2 regions of the Cryobacterium sp. TMN-39-2 genome follow, and region 2 is predicted to be linked to the other one. Evidence: predicted binding sites of a transcription regulator. Region 2 holds the regulator's gene; the other holds the start of a gene.
What was found. Region 2 encodes HrcA, which represses chaperone genes, less so after heat shock. Its sites were predicted from a motif close to TTNGCACTCGNNNNNNNCGAGTGCNAA; they were not measured.
Positions count from the first base shown of each region.

Region 1: groES (co-chaperone GroES) is a predicted target of HrcA. The motif match lies at 1,667-1,693, and genes of this name have one in related genera.

Region 1 covers NZ_SOFX01000041.1:42,868-52,121, reverse strand. Annotated here, with positions in the region: gene E3O57_RS15565 (hypothetical protein) at 1-407, shown strand, start outside; gene E3O57_RS15560 (SAM-dependent methyltransferase) at 436-1,623, opposite strand; gene groES (co-chaperone GroES) at 1,768-2,064, shown strand; gene rarD (EamA family transporter RarD) at 2,209-3,129, shown strand; gene E3O57_RS15545 (ABC transporter substrate-binding protein) at 3,300-4,595, shown strand; gene E3O57_RS15540 (ABC transporter ATP-binding protein) at 4,978-5,748, opposite strand; gene E3O57_RS15535 (ABC transporter ATP-binding protein) at 5,735-6,610, opposite strand; gene E3O57_RS15530 (branched-chain amino acid ABC transporter permease) at 6,648-7,628, opposite strand; gene E3O57_RS15525 (branched-chain amino acid ABC transporter permease) at 7,641-8,948, opposite strand; gene guaB (IMP dehydrogenase) at 9,184-9,254, shown strand, end outside.
Region 2 covers NZ_SOFX01000011.1:464,685-473,938, reverse strand. Annotated here, with positions in the region: gene dnaJ (molecular chaperone DnaJ) at 1-909, opposite strand, end outside; gene hrcA (heat-inducible transcriptional repressor HrcA) at 968-1,987, opposite strand; gene E3O57_RS04315 (DUF4870 domain-containing protein) at 2,189-2,590, shown strand; gene E3O57_RS04310 (DUF4870 domain-containing protein) at 2,700-3,074, shown strand; gene hemW (radical SAM family heme chaperone HemW) at 3,094-4,320, opposite strand; gene E3O57_RS04300 (DUF1990 family protein) at 4,325-4,972, opposite strand; gene lepA (translation elongation factor 4) at 4,978-6,831, opposite strand; gene E3O57_RS04290 (sensor histidine kinase) at 6,944-8,209, shown strand; gene E3O57_RS04285 (response regulator transcription factor) at 8,206-8,862, shown strand; gene E3O57_RS04280 (alpha/beta fold hydrolase) at 8,862-9,254, shown strand, end outside.

The DNA of each region.
Region 1 (9,254 bases), on a different contig from region 2:
CTGCCGAGGCCAGGGCCGCTGAGCTGCGGGCACCCGCCGGGCGTTCGCCCGACCTGACCCGGCCGCCGGTCGCCGGCGAGCTCGCCTACGAGTCCACCATCACCGCGCCCACCGAGTGGGTGCCCTACGTGTACACCACCGCCGAGATCCAGACCCATGCGGCCCGCCGTGGTCTCAGCGTCGCTGCCGCGGTCTGCGGGGTGCTCGGGGTACTGGCCGGCATATTCGTGATCTGGGGGGCGCCCCTGAGCATCGCCGCGGTCGTGCTCGCTCTGGTGGCCAGGTACGTGGAGCGCCGCTCCGGCGTCCTCTGGCTCCTCGGCCTGCTCAGCGGTCTGCTGGGCATCCTGATGGCGGTGCTGTGGTTCGTCGTGATCACCCGGATGCTGCCCGCCTACTTCGGCTGAGCCGAACCCGCGAGCCGGCTGACGCCGGTCAGACCCGTTCCACCAGCAGCGCCACCTTGTGCCCGGCCGCGCGGGTCACCACCAGGGTGGCCGACTCCGGACCCTTGAGCTTCAACCGGGTGCGCAGGGTCGCCGGATCCACATCCACGCCGCGCTTCTTGATCTCCAGGGTGCCGATCTTCCGTTCAGCCAGCGCCAGCCGCAGCTTCTTCTCGTCGGTGGGCAGCACCTCGAGCACCCGGAACGCCGTGGCGAACGGGGTGCGGGTCAGCGTCGGGCTGGTCAGGTAGGCCAAGCCCTCGCTGAGCATCGACGCCTCCATCGATCTGGCGAGGGCACCGATCAGCCGGGCGCGGATGATGGCGCCGTCGGGTTCGTACACGTAGTCGCCGAGCTCGCCGACAGCCACATCCTCGCTGTCGGCAGCCGCGGTCAGCTCCGCGACTCCGTCCTTGCTGAGCAGCAGCGCCGACCGGCGGATGCCCGGTCGCGCGAGCGCACCGAACCACAGACCCATCTCCACCAGCTTGCCGTCCACCGACACCCACTGGGCCTCCGCGGTCTCGGGGATCTGGTCGCGGTCGTGGCCGGGACCGAGCTTGACGCCGACGGGAATCCGTTTGCTCAGCGCGTAGACGTCATCGAGGTTGGGGGAGTAGTCCTCTGACCGGGTGAGCCGGCTGGTGTTGCCGTGCCCGGCCGTGCGGCGGGCCGGGTCGAACCAGAGCGCGTCGAACTCGGTGGGGTCGATGTCGGCCGCGTCGGCGCAGCGCACTGAAGAGGTCGGGAAGGGGGCGAGGTTGAAGCTGGCGACCGTGGCGGTGACCTCGTCGACGTCGATCGCGGTCACCGTCAGCTCCATCGCGGCCATCGCCATGGCGTCGCCGCCGATGCCGCAGCCCACGTCGGCGACCCGGGTGAGGCCGGCCTCCACGAACCGGCCGGCGTGCAGGGCGGCGACCCGCAACCGGGTGGCCTGCTCCAGGCCGGCCTCGGTGAACAGCATCCGGCTGGCAAAGTCGCCGAACTTGCCCGTCGCCTTCGCCCGCAGCCGGGACTGGTAGAGCACCGCGTTGACCAGGGCGGGGGAGTGCCCGGCCTTGCGTAGGGCACTGACCGTGCGCACGACGTCGGCACCGGCCTCGTAGACGGGCAGGGAGTCCAGCAGGCGCAGGCCTTCGGGTGAGAGCAGCTCAACGAGCTCGGCGCGTTCCATCCCGCAAACCTATCAAGCCAAACCGGGCCGCACCCCGAGCACTCTGGCACTCACGTTGCGTGAGTGCCAGTTGCGCCCTAAACTCGACTTAGCACTCTCGCTGTGAGTCTGCTAACTACGTCTTAGCTAAGAAAGAGGTCAACCGTGTCGGTCTCCATCAAGCCGCTCGAAGATCGCATCGTCATCAAGCAGGTGGATGCAGAACAGACCACCGCTTCCGGACTTGTGATCCCGGACACCGCCAAAGAGAAGCCCCAGGAAGGCGAAGTTGTCGCCGTCGGCCCCGGCCGCATTGACGACAACGGCAACCGCATCCCGCTCGACGTCGCCGTCGGCGACAAGGTGATCTACTCCAAGTACGGTGGAACCGAAGTCAAGTTCGGTGGCGAGGACCTCCTCGTTCTGTCGGCTCGCGACGTTCTCGCGGTCGTCGTTCGCTAGTCACACCGCATATCGTTGAATCCCGGATGGCCTCGGCCATCCGGGATTTTTCGCGTCCAGAGGGGTAACAACGTGCACGAGAATCCGACAGATCCCACCGGGGCCGCCGAGCCGACCGAGCCGGTGGACGCCGCCCGGAGCGGGATGCGCCCGGTCCGCAGTTCCGCGAGCACGGGCCTGATCTTCGCGATCTGCGCCTACGGCATGTGGGGATTCCTGCCGCTGTATTTCCTTTTCCTGGCCCCGACCGGAGCGTTCGAGATCGTGGCCTGGCGGGTGCTGTTCTCGCTGGTGTTCTGCGCGGTCCTGATCCTGGCCACCCGGGCCTGGCGGCCGCTCGTGGCCGCACTGCGTTCGCCGCGCATCGTGTGGACGATGGGGCTGGCCGGGGTGCTGATCTTCATCAACTGGCAGACCTTCATCCTCGGCACCCTGAGCGGCCGCGTCGTCGAAACGGCGCTGGGCTATTTCATCAACCCGATCATCACGGTGCTGCTGGGCGTCCTGGTGCTGCACGAGAAGCTGCGCAGGGCCCAGTGGGCTGCCGTGGTGATCAGCTTCATCGCCGTGATCGTGCTCAGCGTCGGCTACGGCACCGTGCCCTGGATCTCCCTGATCCTGGCGTTCTCCTTCGGCTTCTACGGCCTGATCAAGAAGCGGGTCGGCGGTCACATCGACGCGCTCTCCGGGCTGACCCTGGAAACTCTCTGGCTCACGCCGATCGCGATCATCCAACTGGTCGTGGTCTCGCTGATCTCCGGCCTCACCTTCGGTACCGTCTCGACGGTGCACACCATCGCGCTGATCGGCACCGGTGTGCTCACCGCGGTGCCGCTGCTCTTCTTCGCGGCCGCGTCCCGGCGCCTGCCGTTGACCACGATGGGACTCGTGCAGTACCTCGCACCGGTGCTGCAATTCATCGCCGGCGTGGTCATCCTGCACGAGCCGATGCCGCCGGAACGGTGGCTCGGATTCGGGTTGGTCTGGCTCGCGCTGATCGTGCTGACCGTCGATATGGTGCGGGCGGGGCGGGCGCAGCGCCGGCCGGTTATCGACCCGATTTAGGGGCTCAGAGCCAAGCATCCTGGTCAGGGGGCCGTTCGTAACGATTTGGTCGCGTTACACGGCTGTAACACGACCGCCTTGTTTGATGTCGTTCGGGTGAATACCTTTGCAGCACGGCAACGATCGTTTGCCGTGCTCTAACCTTCGATTCCCCTTACCCTAGGAGCAACATGAGCGTATTCGCGAAGGCCTCGGCCTCCCGCTCGGCCCGCGCCGTCGTCACCGGCGTCGCCATCTTCGGCGTCAGCGCCCTTCTGCTCACCGGATGCAGCACCGACGCAGCCGAGCCGGCCGCTTCGGACGCACCCGCGGCGGAAAGCACTGTCGCTGAGATCACCGCCGGCGACCGCGCCCTGGACCTGAAGGTCGGCACGATCCTCCCCCAGAGTGGTGGGCTCGCCTTCCTCGGCCCGCCCGAAGAAGCCGGTGTTCAGCTCGCCGTCGAGGAGATCAAAGCTGCCGGCCTGGGCATCGACATCGAAGCCATCCTCCGCGACTCGGGCGACACCACGACCGATACCGCCACCGTCTCCGTGACCGACCTGCTCTCGCAGGATGTCTCGGCGATCGTCGGTGCGGCGTCCTCGGGTGTCTCCAAGACCGTCATCGACCAGATCACCGGCGCCGGCGTCGTGCAGTTCTCGCCGGCCAACACCTCGGCGGACTTCACGGACTACGACGACAAGGGGCTCTTCTGGCGCACCGCTCCGTCCGACATCCTGCAGGGTGAAGTCCTGGGCAACCTGATCGCCGAAGACGGCAACAGCACCCTGGGCCTGATCGTGCTCAACGACGCCTACGGAACCGGTCTGGCCGAGTTCACCACCACGGCCTTCGAGGCTGCCGGCGGAGAGGTCGTCGCCAGCGCGAGCTTCAACGAGGGCGACGCCAACTTCTCGGCCCAGATCGCCGAAGTCACCGCGGCCAACCCCGACGCGATCGCTCTGATCACGTTCGACCAGGCCAAGGTCATCACCCCGGACCTCGTGGCGAGCGGCTTCCCCGGCGACAAGCTGTACTTCGTCGACGGCAACCTGGCCGACTACAGCGAGGACTTCGCTGCCGGCCTGATCGAGGGCTCGAAGGGCACGCTGCCCGGCCTGGACACCGCGACCCTCGGTGACTTCACCGGCCGTCTGCTCGAGATCGACCCGGCCCTGACCGACTTCAGCTACGCGGCTGAATCCTACGACGCCGTCATCCTGATCGCCCTGGCTGCGTACGCAGCCAACGACGTGTCGGGTGAGTCGATCGCCAAGTACCTCCAGCAGGTATCCGGTGGCTCCGGTGAGGGCGAGAAGGTCACCGACTTCGCGTCGGGCGCCGCGCTCCTCGCCGAGGGCAAGCAGATCGACTACGACGGTTACTCCGGCACGATCACGTTCGACGAGAACGGCGACCCGACCGACGCAACCATCGGCATCTTCGAATTCGGTGCAGACAACAAGTACAGCCGCATCAACTAGTCACCCCCGCTGACTCGCGGTACACCACAGCAGACGTACCGCGACACGCACAGAAGGGCCCCGGCTTCGGCCGGGGCCCTTTCGCGTGCCCGGTGGCCGGTCACCGCCGAGTGACGGGGCGCCGGATGCCGGCCAGGGGGAGCGGCAGCCGTGGGCGGCAGCAGCGGAGACCGGCCAGTAGATGGCGGCCGCCACGGGCCCGCTGCGGGTCTTTAGGCGGCGGAGGCGCGGAGCTGCGCGGCTGGGGCGGCCAACGGCGTCAGAACGGCTCCTGGCGCCGCCGGTGAAACGCGAGATGCCCCGCTGCGGACCAGTTACCCCGGTAGACCGGGGCAACTCGTCCGCAACGGGGCAAGTCGGTGGTGCGGATGGTGCGGGAGGGTTAGTCGTCCTGACCCAGGGTGCCCAGGTACAGGCCGATCACCTTGGGGTCGTTCAGCAGCTCCCGCCCGGTGCCGGTGTAGGCATCCCGACCCTGATCGAGCACGTAGCCTCGGTCGCAGATCTGCAGGCAGCGGCGGGCGTTCTGCTCCACCATGATCGTGGTCACGCCGGCCTTGTTGATCTCCTTCACCCGCAGGAACGCCTCGTCCTGACGCACCGGGGACAAACCGGCCGAAGGCTCGTCGAGCAGCAGCACGTGCGGGCCCATCATCAGCGCCCGCGACATCGCCACCATCTGGCGCTCGCCGCCGGAAAGCGACCCGGCCCGCTGGCCGAGGCGCTTGCGCAGCTCCGGGAAGATCTCGGTGACGAACTCGAGCCGCTCGGCCAGGCCCTTGGGCTTCTGGTACATGCCCATCTCCAGGTTCTCCTGGATCGTCAGCGTCGGGAAGACGTTGTTGGTCTGCGGCACGAAGCCCACGCCCTTGGCGACCAGCTTGTTGGCCTTGAGGTTCGTGATGTCGTCACCGCGCAACCGGATCTCGCCCTCGCGTACCTTGACCAGGCCGAAGATCGACTTGAGCAGGGTCGACTTGCCGGCCCCGTTCGGGCCGATGATGCCGATCAGTTCGCCGTCGTAGGCGGTGAGCGAGCATTCGTTGAGGATGTTGACGCCGGGCACGTACCCGGCCGTCACGTTCTTGACCTCGACGACCGCCTTCCGCACCGGGGCCGGGGTGGCGTCGATCAGCGGGCTAGAGTTCGTCATCGAGCAGCTCCTTAATGGCTCCGACATGTTCCTTCTCGGCGTCGGGATCCTCACCGAGGTCCTCGTCGTGGTGCTGGCCCAGGTACGCGTCGATGACAGCCTGATTGCGCATCACCTCGTGCGGGTCGCCCTCGGCGACCACCTTGCCCTCGGCCATCACGATCACCCAGTCGGCGATGTGCCGCACCATGTGCATGTCGTGCTCAACGAAGAGCACGCTCATGCCTTCGGCCTTGAGGTTGAGGATGTGGTCGAGCAGCGACTGAGTCAACGCCGGGTTGACGCCGGCCATGGGCTCGTCGAGCATCACCAGGGTGGGGTCGCTCATCAGCGCCCGTGCCATTTCGAGGAGCTTGCGCTGCCCGCCGGAGAGGCTGGCCGCGTAGTCGTCCTTCTTGGTGTCGAGCTTGAACCGGGTGAGCAGGTCCAGCGCCTTGACCTTGTTGTCGGCCTCCTGCTGACGCCAGAGGAACGGCAGGACGGCGCGGAACAGGTTCTCGCCCACCTGCGCCTTCGCGCCGAGCAGCATATTGTCCATCACCGTCAGCAGGCCCAGGGCCTTGGTGAGCTGGAAGGTGCGCACCTGACCCATCCGGGCGACCTTGAACGCGGCCATGCCGCCGATGGGGGTGCCCTCGAAGGTCCACGAGCCGGTGTCCGGCTTGTCGAACCCGGTGAGCAGGTTGAACAGGGTGGTCTTGCCGGCCCCGTTCGGCCCGATCAGAGCGGTGATGGCGCCGCGGGGAATCTCGAGGTGCTCGACATCCACCGCCTTGAGGCCGCCGAAGGTGCGGCTGACGCCGTCGACCACGAGGATCGGGTCCTTCTTCTTGCAGCCGGGGACGGCCTCGCCGATGTGCATGTCAACTGTCTTGACGGGCTTGCCGGTGGGAACACTGTTACTTGACAAAAGCCAGCTCCTTCTTGTTTCCGAAGATGCCCTGGGGTCTGTAGATCACAATGAGCATGATCGCGACGCCCACCAGGATGAAACGCAGCTGTCCGGCCTGGATGCTCGTCAGGAACGGGATCCAGCCGGCCTCCACGGCCCGGGCGATGAACCCGGAGAAGAACGACAGCAGCACCCAGAAGACCATCGAGCCGATGACCGGACCGAGGATGGTCGCCGCTCCACCGAGCAGCAGGATGGCGTAGACGAAGAACGTCAGCGAGGTCTGGTAGTTCGACGGCACCACGGCACGCGGCAGCACGAAGATCATGCCCGCGATGGTGCCGAAGACGCCACCGAGGATCAGCGACTGCATCTTGTAGAAGTACACGTTCTTGCCCAGGGCGCGAACGGCGTCTTCGTCCTCGCGGATGCCCTTGATCACGCGGCCCCACGGGCTGCGCATGATCTGCCAGGTGAACAGGCAGGCGAGGATCACGATGGTCCAGGCCACGATGCGCAGCCACCAGTCGTAGGCGTTGTACTCGAACGGACCGAACCCGTAGGTGCCGTCGGGGATCGGGTTGAGGGCAGCGAATCCGCCCTTGTACCCGCTGAGCCCGTTGGCCGAACCGGTGATCGGTTCGAAGGTGTTGGTCGTGAACAGCAGGCGCACGATCTCCGCGGCCGCGATGGTGACGATGGCCAGGTAGTCCGCCCGCAACCGCAGGGTCGGGATACCCAGAACCAACGCGAAGATCACGGATGCGCCGATCCCTACGAGCACCGCCGCCCAGACCGGGAAGCCGAAGCTCAGGGTCGAGATGGCGTACCCATAGGCGCCGAGGGCCATGAAGCCGGCCTGGCCGAAGTTGAGCAGGCCGGTGTAGCCGAAGTGAATTGCCAGTCCCAACGCCGCGAGGGCGTAGGCGGCGGTGGTCGGGCTGATCAGCTCGACGGCCGCGTTGCTAAAGATTGCTCCCCAGTCGATCATCGTCAGCCCCTAGCCAATTCTCTCTTTGCGACCCAAGATGCCTTGCGGCCGAAGCAGCAGCACCAGGATCAAAACGACAAGTGCACCGACGTATTTCAGGTCGGACGGAATCCACAGCGTCGACAGCTCGACGAACAGGCCCACGATGATCGATCCCACGAGGGCGCCGAACGCCGTGCCGAGACCGCCGAGGGTGGTGGCAGCGAAGACCAGCAGCAGGATCTGGAAGCCCATGTCCCAACTGACCCCCGGCCGGAAGTAGGCCCAGAGCACACCGGAGAGGCCGGCGAGCGACCCGCCGACGATCCAGACGATGCGGATGACACCATCCACGTCGATGCCGCTGGCGGAGGCGAGGCTGGGGTTGTCGGAAACGGCCCTGGTGGCCTTGCCGATCCGGGTGCGCAGCAGGAAGTAGGAGACCGCGAGAAGCACGACGATGCTGATACCCATGCTGGCGAGGTCGATCGGCGACAGCGAGATCGGGCCGAACTTGAGGTCGGTCATGCCGGAGCCGGGCAGCTGGCTGGTGCCGCCGCCGTAGAACAGCTGGAAGGTGTACCGCAGCGCCAGCGAGAGGCCGATGCTGACGATCATCAGCGGGATCAACCCGACGCCCTTCTTCCGCAGGGGTTTCCAGATGGTGGCGTCGAGCCCGAAGCCCAACAGACCGCTGAGGGCGATCGCCAACAGGATCGCCAGCCAGATCGGCAGCCCGAGCGTCGTGCTGAGGGTGAGGGTGGCCAACGCACCGAAGGTGATCATCTCCGCGTGCGCGAAGTTGCTCAGGCCCGTGGTGCCGAAGATCAGCGACATGCCGATCGCGGCCAAGGCCAGCAGCAGACCGAAGTTCAGGCCGTTGACGAAGCGGTTCACGAACTGGTCGAAGAAGCTGACCGTCGTGCGTTCGCCCTCGCCGAGGAAGAAGTTCACCGACTTCACCTGGGTGAGGCCGAACTCGGCTTCGATCTCGGCACCGCCCTTGGCGACGACCACACCTTTAGGGAGAGTGTCCTCGTCGAGGGTGACCGTGTAGGTCTCCTTCTCCGGAACGCCGATGCGCCACTTGCCCTCGGCATCCGTGACGACCTCGGCCTCGTAGCCGGAGCCTTCAACGGAGATGAGCACGTCTTCGATGGGTTCGCCACCGAATTGCACATTTCCCGAGAGCACATATTCGTACTGGTCAGTGTTGATCTCGTCGGCATGAGCCGCGCTCGCCGCGAACGTTGAAAACGTCAGGGCGGTCAGGAGTAGGCCGAAAAGCAGCACCATCATCCTGGGCGTGAATCTGCGGACAGCGTGTGTATTGCTCACTGCACCTCCATGGCGGCACCGTCGGTGCGTATTCGAACTGGCACGGACTTGCCTGCCAGCGACCTTGCTGACAGTACGTGCCGATTATGTCGCATATGTTTCGTACGCCGAATTCAGGGCAATCGATTTTGGATCGCGGAATGCGCCAAGCGCATCGTCGCTTAACATTGAGTACCGGTTGCATCCCAGGGATTTCCGGACTTTTTTCCATATCCGCGAATGCAAAAGGGGTTTCATGGATCAGCCAGATCCGTTCGGTTTCACCGGACTCACCTACGACGACGTCCTTCTCCTGCCGGGTCACAC
Region 2 (9,254 bases):
GTCCTTGACCGTGAGGATCTCGCCGGCCTGGACGCCGGGGCGCAGTTCCACTTCGATGTCACCGTCGAGGGCCTTCACCGTGGCCGTCGCTCCGAGGATCGCGTCGGTCATCGGCACCTCGAGGGTGCAGAGCAGGTCGTCACCGTCGCGGCTGAAGACGTCGTGGTGGCGCACCTTCATCTCCAGGTACAGGTCACCGTTCGGGCCACCGGCCGGCCCGGCCTCGCCGCTGCCGGGCATCTGCAGGCGCAGGCCCGTGTCCACGCCGGCGGGGATGTCGACCGGCACGGTGCGGCGGGCACGCACGCGGCCCTGGCCCTGGCAGGTGACGCACGGGGTGGCGATGATGGTTCCGTAGCCGCGGCAGGAGCCGCAGGGGCTGGAGGTCATCACATTGCCGAGCAGCGAACGCACGGCGCGCTGGATGCTGCCGGTGCCGTGGCAGATGTCGCAGGTGACCGGGGAGGTACCCGGCTGGCAGCAGGTGCCCGAACAGGTGGCACAGACGATCGCCGTGTCCACCTCGATGTCGCGGTGGGTGCCGAAGATGACCTCGTCCAGGTCGAGTTCGACGCGGATGAGCGCATCCTGGCCGCGTTCACGCCGGGATCGGGGGCCACGGCTGCCGCCGCCGCCCCCGCCGAAGAAGGTCTCGAAGATGTCGCCGAAGTTGCCGGCGTCGAAGCCGCCGCCCTGGCCGTTGCCGGAGCCGCCGCGGTCGTAGTTCTGGCGCTGCTTGGGGTCGCTGAGCACGTCGTACGCGTGCGTGACGGTCTTGAACCGTTCGGACGCCTCGGCGCCGGGGTTCACGTCGGGGTGCAGCTGGCGGGCGAGCTTGCGGTACGCCTTCTTGATTTCGTCGGTGCTGGCGTCGCGGGCGACGCCTAGTGCTTCGTAGTGGTCAGCCAAAGCTGGCTCTCCTTGGGGTTCTGGGGTGGGGAAGGCGGTCGAGATAGGTGTGGGGCGGCTAGTTCTCGCCGAGCAGTCGGGAGAGGTACCGGGCGACGGCGCGCACGGCCGCCATGTTGTTGGAGTAGTCCATCCGGGTCGGGCCGAGCACACCCAGGCGGGCGGCGTCGCCGCGGGAGGTATAGCCGCTGGTGAGCACGGAGGTCTCGCCGAGCCCGAACGGTGCGTTCTCCCGGCCGATGCTCACCGACACGCCGTGCTGGTCTGTGGCCATTTCGCCGAACAGGCGCAACAGCACCACCTGCTCCTCGATGGCCTCGAGAACCGGATAGATGCTCCCGGTGAAGTCTTCCTCGGTGCGCACGAGGTTCGCGGCTCCGGCCATGACCAGGCGGTCCTGCCGGTTCGCTCCGACCTGATCGCGCAGGGTGCCGGTGATGAGATCGACGAGCTCGGTCTGCTCCGGCGATCCCAGACCGGTCGGGCCGCTCAGGGCCGTGGCGGCCGCCGCCATGCCGAGGCCGCCGACGACGGCGTTCAGCCTGGAGCGCAGCTCAGCCAGGGCGGCTTCCTCGATCGGGCGCGGCAGTTCAACGACCCGTTGCTCCACCCTGCCGGAGTCGGTGATCAGCACCGAGAGCACCCGGGTGTCGCTGAGCGGCACGAGCTCGATGTGGCGCACCGTGGCCCGCGACAACGAGGGGTATTGCACCAGGGCCACCTGGTGGGTGAGCTGGGAGAGCAGGCGGACACTGCGGGCGAGGACTTCGTCGAGATCGGCGGACTGGCCGAGGAAGACCTCGATGGCCTGCCGTTGGACGCCCGTGAGTGGACGCAGGTCGGCCAGGTGATCCACGAACAGTCGGTAGCCCTTGTCGGTGGGGATGCGCCCCGACGACGTGTGCGGCGCGACGATGAGTTCTTCCTCTTCGAGCAGGGCCATGTCATTGCGGATCGTGGCGGCCGAGACGCCGAAAGCGTGCCGGTCGACGATCGACTTGGACCCGACCGGTTCGCGGGAGGCCACGTAGTCCTGCACGATGACCCGAAGGACTTCGAGGCTGCGGTCTGATACCACTGGACGCTCGCCTCCCTCTCCCGTTTGTGCCGCCGACGGCTGGCACTCTCTTCGTATGACTGCCAATCATAACGCGGGCGTCTGGGATACCCGTTGCTCACGGACGAATTCGCGCAGTACCGTGGTGGCACACGTATCTCCGTGGCGGTACCACCGCTGTTTTTCATCGCTGAATCCACTTGCACGTCGAAGGGCATCGTCATGAGCTATCCCAATGGGCCTGGACAACCGACAGGGTCGGGCACCGCTGCTGCGCTGACTCCGGAGCAGGACAAGCTGTGGGCGTCCCTGGCGCACCTGGGCGGCATCCTCTCCTTCCTGCCGGCCCTGATCATCTGGCTGGTCTTCAAGGAGCGCGGGCGATTCACCGCCGGCGAGGCCAAGGAGGCGCTCAACTTCCAGATCACGCTGTTGATCGGCTATCTCGCCATCAGCGTGCTCAGCACCGTCCTGGCACTTCTCACCTTCGGCCTGCTGGCCGGGCTCGGCTCGCTCACCTGGGTGCTCTGGCTGATCGGCGCGATCCTCTCGGTACTCGGTTTTGTCAGCGCCCGCGACGGCCGCCCGTATCGCTACCCGTTCGCTCTGCGCCTGATCAACTAGCGCCCGATCAGCTAGTTTTCTCACTGCGGGCGCCCGAGACCGGCGCTATTCTGGTGACAGCTCGACCAGCACCATCCTCGCTCCCCCGAGCGCCCACGAAGGAGATTTAATGTCTGAGGCAACGCCTCCCCCCGCCAACCCGTACCAGGCACCCAGCCAGCTGAGCCCGGCCGACGAGAAGCTGTGGGCGACCCTGATCCACATCGGCGGAATCCTCTTCGGCTTCCTGCCCGCCCTGATCGGTTACATCGTGCTCAAGGACCGCGGTCCGTTCATCCGCGCACACGCCGCGACGGCCCTGAACTTCCAGATCACCCTGGCCATCGCCTACCTGGTCGGATCGATTCTCACCGTCATCCTCGTCGGCTTCCTGATCCTGGCCGCCGCCTGGATCCTCAGCATCGTCTTCAGCATCATGGCCGCGATCGCCGCGAACAAGGGCGAGTGGTACACCTACCCGCTGACGATCAAGTTCGTCAGCTGATCGTAAGAACCGGGCCTCACTAGTCGGTAAGCAGTCGGCGCACCACGGCGTCGGCGAGCAGCCGACCGGTGAGGGTCAGTTCGATGTTGCCGCCGATGGCCGCGCGAGCGTCGATGAGCTCGTCGGCGATCAGGCCGGCGACCTCTCGGCGGCCGAGCGCCGACAACGTCGCCACCGGGATTCCCTCGCGGATGCGCGTGAGCAGCAGCACCCGTTCGGTTTCGCGGGTGGCCTCGTCCAGGGTTTCCCGTCCGGCGGCCGGTGAGTGGCCGGCCAGAATGCGGTCGGCGTACGCCGCCGGATGCTTGACGTTCCACCAACGCACCCCACCCACGTGGCTGTGCGCGCCGGGGCCGATGCCCCACCAGTCGGCGCTGCGCCAGTAGGACAGGTTGTGCCGGGACCGGTGTTCGGTTCCCCGGGACCAGTTGCTGACCTCGTACCATCCGTAACCGGCCTCGGCCAGACGCGCATCCGCGAGTTCGTAGAAGTCGGCCTGCAGGTCTTCGTCGGGCTGGACGAGCTCGCCCCGGCGGATCTGCCTGGCCAGCTTGGTACCGTCCTCGACGATGAGCGAATAGGCGCTGATGTGGTCGGGCTGCTGGCCGATGGCCGCGTCCAGGCTGGCCCGCCAATCCTCGATGGTCTCCCCCGGTGTGCCGTAGATCAGGTCGAGACTCACGTCCAGGCCCTCCTCGCGCGCCCAGGCCACCACGAGCGGGACCCGTTCGGGATCATGCGTTCTCTCGAGGGTGGCCAGGACCCGCGGTACCGCGGACTGCATGCCGAAGGACACCCGGGTGAAACCGGCCTGCTTGAGCTGGCGGAGATAGGCCAGGTCGACGGAGTCAGGGTTGGCCTCGGTGGTGATCTCGGCGCCCGGCACGATACCGAAGGTGTCGCGCACGGCATGCAGCATCCGCACCAGATGGTCTGCGGGCAGCAGCGTGGGGGTGCCGCCGCCGAAGAAGACCGTCGCGGCGGGCCGGGCCGGCACACCGGATTCGGCCAGGATGCGGGCGGCGGACTCCACCTCGAGGACCGCCTGGCTGGCGTAGTCGCTCTGCTTCACCCCGCGCAGTTCCGTGGCGGTGTAGGTGTTGAAGTCGCAGTAGCCGCAGCGCACCTTGCAGAACGGTACGTGCAGGTAGACCCCGAAGTCGCGGGTCGAGGCGCCGAGCGCGGCCGAAGCCGGGATGAGGCCATCCAGTGGTGCGGGGTCGCCGACCGGGTGCGGTCCAGCCATCCGGTCAGCCTCGTCCGACGGGGTGCAGGGCGAGCAGGTACTTGCGGGTGTAGCGCTCCTGCTGGACGCGCAGGATGGGCCAGGCCAGCGTGTAGTACCAGGTGCTGGGACGCGAGAAGGAGCGGATGGTGAGCCAGACGGAGTCGTCAGCGCGACGGTCGACGATGAAGCACTCCTCGCCGGTCTGCGGGTGGCCGCGCATGGTTCCGTAGGCGAAGCCGATCTTGTCGGCCTCGTCGATGACGTAGACGACCCGCACCGGTGCGGCGACGGTGAACGGGCCGGTGGGGATGGCCAGCTTGGCGGTCATCCCGTTGCTGATGAACGCGGTGCCGTCCTCGGCGAAGGTGGCCTCGTTCACCGGGTGCTCCTGGTTGGGCGCCGGGGTGCCGTTCTCGGTGAAGACGATGCCGGTGTACTGCACGCCGGTGCCGGCGTCGAGGTCGGTGACGTCGATGCCGCTGCCGCGCTGGATGCCCCAGGTCATCAACGCCGTCGTGGCCACCCGGAACCGTTCCTCGCCGCTGCCCAGGCGCACCGTACGCTCCAGCGGGCGGTGGCCCTTGGGCGGGTAGCGCATCAGGTCGGGGGCCAGGGTGCCGCCGATGGCGGCGTAGGTCACGGCGGCGTCGGTGAAGGTCGAGCGGCGCATGATCGTTACTTCTTTTCCTTCTTGGCCGGCTCGTCGCCGGAGAGCGCGGCGATGAAAGCCTCCTGCGGAACCTCGACCCTGCCGACCATCTTCATGCGCTTCTTGCCTTCCTTCTGCTTCTCCAGCAGCTTGCGCTTGCGGGAGATGTCGCCGCCGTAACACTTGGCGAGGACGTCCTTGCGGATGGCGCTGATCGATTCGCGGGCGATGATGCGGGCTCCGATGGCGGCCTGGATGGGCACGTCGAACTGCTGGCGCGGGATGAGCTTCCGGAGCCGTCCGGTCATCAGTACGCCGTAGTCGTAGGCCTTGTCGCGGTGCACGATGGCGCTGAACGCGTCGACCTGTTCGCCCTGCAGCAGGATGTCGACCTTGACCAGGTCGGCCTCCTGCGAGCCGATGGGCTCGTAGTCGAGGGACGCGTAGCCGGCGGTCTTGCTCTTGAGTTGGTCGAAGAAGTCGAACACGATCTCGCCCAACGGCATCGTGTACCGGATCTCGACCCGGTCCTCACCGAGGTACTCCATGCCGAGCAGGGTGCCGCGGCGACCCTGGCAGAGTTCCATGATCACGCCGACGTAGTCCTTGGGCGCGAGGATCGCGGCCTTGACGATGGGTTCCTCGACGACAGCGATCTTGCCGTTGGGGAACTCGCTCGGGTTGGTGACCGTGACGGTCTTCTTGTCGTCGGTGGTGACCTCGTAGATCACGCTGGGCGCGGTGGTGATCAGGTCGAGGTTGAACTCCCGGTCGATGCGCTCGGTGATGATCTCCAGGTGCAGCAGGCCGAGGAAGCCGCACCGGAAGCCGAAGCCGAGGGCGACGGAGGTTTCGGGCTCGTAGACCAGCGACGCATCCGAGAGCTTGAGCTTGTCGAGCGCTTCGCGCAGCGCCGGGTAGTCGCTGCCGTCGATCGGGTACAGGCCGGAGAACACCATCGGCTTGGGTTCGGTGTAGCCGGGCAGCGCCTCGGTGGCGGGCTTCATCGCGGTGGTGACGGTGTCGCCGACCTTGGACTGGCGCACGTCCTTCACGCCGGTGATCAGGTAGCCGACCTCTCCGACGCCCAGGCCCTTGCTGGGGGTGGGTTCCGGGCTGGTGACGCCGATCTCGAGGATGTCGTGGGTGGCGCGGGTCGACATCATCTGGATCTTCTCGCGCGGGCTGAGGTGCCCGTCGATCATGCGCACGTAGGTGACGACGCCGCGATAGCTGTCGTAGACGGAGTCGAAGATCATGGCGCGGGCCGGCGCGTTCGCGTCGCCGACGGGGGCGGGGATCAGCGAGGTGGCCCGGTCGAGCAGTTCGGACACGCCGACGCCGGTCTTGCCGGAGACCCGAAGCACGTCGTCGGGGCTGCCGCCGATGAGGCTGGCGAGCTCCTTGGCGTACTTGTCGGGGTCGGCGGCCGGCAGGTCGATCTTGTTGAGCACCGGGATGATGGTGAGGTCGTTCTCGAGCGCCAGGTAGAGGTTGGCCAGGGTCTGGGCTTCGATGCCCTGGGCGGCGTCGACGAGCAGGATGGCGCCCTCGCAGGCCGCCAGGCTGCGGGAGACCTCGTAGGTGAAGTCGACGTGGCCGGGGGTGTCGATCATGTTCAGCGCGTAGGTCTGACCGTCCATCTCCCACGGCATCCGCACCGCCTGGCTCTTGATGGTGATGCCGCGTTCGCGTTCGATGTCCATCCGGTCCAGGTACTGGGCACGCATGGAACGGTCGTCGACGACGCCGGTGATCTGAAGCATCCGGTCGGCCAGCGTGGACTTGCCGTGGTCGATGTGCGCGATGATGCAGAAGTTACGGATGAACGCGGGGGCGGTGGCGGCCGGTTCCAGCGCCTTGAGAGCTCTCGGTGACATGATGGCCCAATTCTCCCATGCCCCGCAGCATCGGTGTGACCTGCCCGGGTGGCAGTCGGTCATCCATTCGACGGATGACGGAACCAGCGGTCCTGATTAGGCTGGGCGCACCATGTCCAGCCTCGCACTCCGCACCTCCCCGCTCCGCCGGGATCCCATGCCGCCCGCCAGCATCGGCGAGGGTCTTCCGCACTCAGCGCTCACCCCGGTGTTCTCCGGCCTGCGGATCGGCCTGCACGTTCTGATCATCGGGCTGACCGGGCTGGTCATCGTGCGGACCCTGTTGGGGGCGGTGCCGAACCCCGTCGCCGTGGTGAGCCTGTCGCTGCTCTTCCTGGCCAGCTACGTCGGCGGCAGCGAGCTGGCCCGCCGGCGGCCGTGGCGATGGGTCGTGCCGGTCTGGATGGCCGTGCTGCTGGTGGAGTGGCTCGCACTGACCCTGCTGGCGCCGGATGCCGCCTTCATCGTTTTCCCGCTGTTCTTCCTGCAGCTGCACGTGCTGCCCCTCAGGGCCGGCATCCCCCTGGTGCTGCTCAGCGTGCTGTTGACGATCTGGGCGATGAGCTTCCACGTGGGCCTGAGCCTGGGCGCCACCCTCGGCCCGCTGGTGGGCGCGGGCGTGGCGGTGGCGGTGGGCCTGGGCTACCGGGCACTGCTGCGCGAGGCCGCCGAACGGCAGAACCTGATCGAAGATCTGCTCACCACCCGCACCGAGCTGGCGGCCACCGCACGTGACGCAGGCACCCTCGCCGAGAGGGAACGCCTGGCCAGGGAGATCCACGACACCGTGGCGCAGGGGCTGTCGAGCATCCAGATGCTGTTGCACGCCGTCGAGGGCCGGGTGTCCGATCCGGCGGCCCTGGAGCACCTGCGCCTGGCCAGGGATACCGCGGCAGCCAATCTGCAGGAGACCCGCCGGTTCATCCGGGAGCTCACCCCGCCGGCCCTGGACAGCCAGACCCTGCCGGGCGCACTCGCCAGGCTCGCCTCGTCGGCAGAGCGCACCGCACCGGTCGGCGACCATGCCACCAGGGTCAGCCTGCATGTGACGGGTGACCCGATCGCGCTGCCGATGTCGCTGGAGACGACCCTGCTGCGGATCGCGCAGGGCTCGCTCGCCAACGTCGCCCAACACGCCGGCGCCAACCGCGCAGAGGTCACCCTGAGCTACATGACCGATGAGGTGGCCCTCGACGTCGTCGACGACGGGCGCGGTTTCACCCTCACGGACGCCACGGCTCAGAGTCCTGACTCGTTCGGCCTGGTCGCCATCCGGCAACGTGTCGAAGCGCTCGGCGGCTCCTTCGTCCTGGAGTCCGCACCGGGCCTGGGCACCGCGGTCGCGGTGCGATTCCCGATTCGTCAGGCGCTGGCATGATCCGGGTGCTGCTCGCGGACGACCACCCCGTGGTGCGGGCGGGACTGCGCGCCATGCTCGGCGCCGAGCCGGACCTGGAGGTCGAGCTGGAGGCCGGCACGGCGGAGGAAGCCGTGGCCCTGGCCGCCTCCGGCCGGGTCGACGTGGTGCTGATGGACCTGCAGTTCGGTGGTGCGCTGCCCAATACCGACCCACCGGGCACCCCCATGCAGGGCGCGGAGGCCACCCGGTTGGTCCGGTCCCGACCCGGCGCCCCGCACGTGCTGATCCTCACCAATTACGACACGGATGCCGACATCCTCGGTGCCATCGAGGCCGGCGCCAGCGGGTACCTGCTCAAGGACGCGCCGCCCGCCGAACTCGTCGCCGCCGTGCGGGCCGCGGCGGCGGGACAGAGCGCACTCGCTCCGGCCATCGTGACCCGGCTGGCCGACCGGTCGCTCGTTCCGGAGGGCCGGCTCTCCCCCCGCGAGGTCGAGGTGCTTGCCCTCGTTGCGGCCGGCCGCTCCAACCGGCAGATCGGCCAGGACCTGTTCCTCAGCGAGGCGACGGTGAAGTCGCACCTTGTGCACATCTTCGGCAAGCTCGGCGTCGGCTCGCGGACCTCCGCCGTCGCCAGCGCCCGCGCGTCGGGCACCCTGCGGGGCGCCTGATGCCCACCGCCGGTTACCGGGTCCCCGTCGTGCTCGTGCACGGGATCCGCACCTCGGCCAGCATGTGGCGGCACCAGCTGGAGTGGCTGGAGGCGGCGGGACATCCGGTTGTCGCCGTTGACCTGCCCGGCCACGGCTCGCGCCTGGGCGAGCCGTTCACCCTCGACGGTGCGCTCGGTGCCATCGATGGGGCGGTGGACGCCGTCGAGGGGCCGGTGCTGCTCGTCGGGCTGTCGCTCGGCGGCTACTACGCCATCGCCTACGCGGCCAGGAACCCGGACCGGGTGCTCGGCCTGGTGGCCGCCGGGTCGTCGTTCGAACCGGGCGGGCCGGGACTGGCCGCCTATCGCTGGCTCGCCCGGATCATCCACAGGTTCCCGGACCGCGGTCTC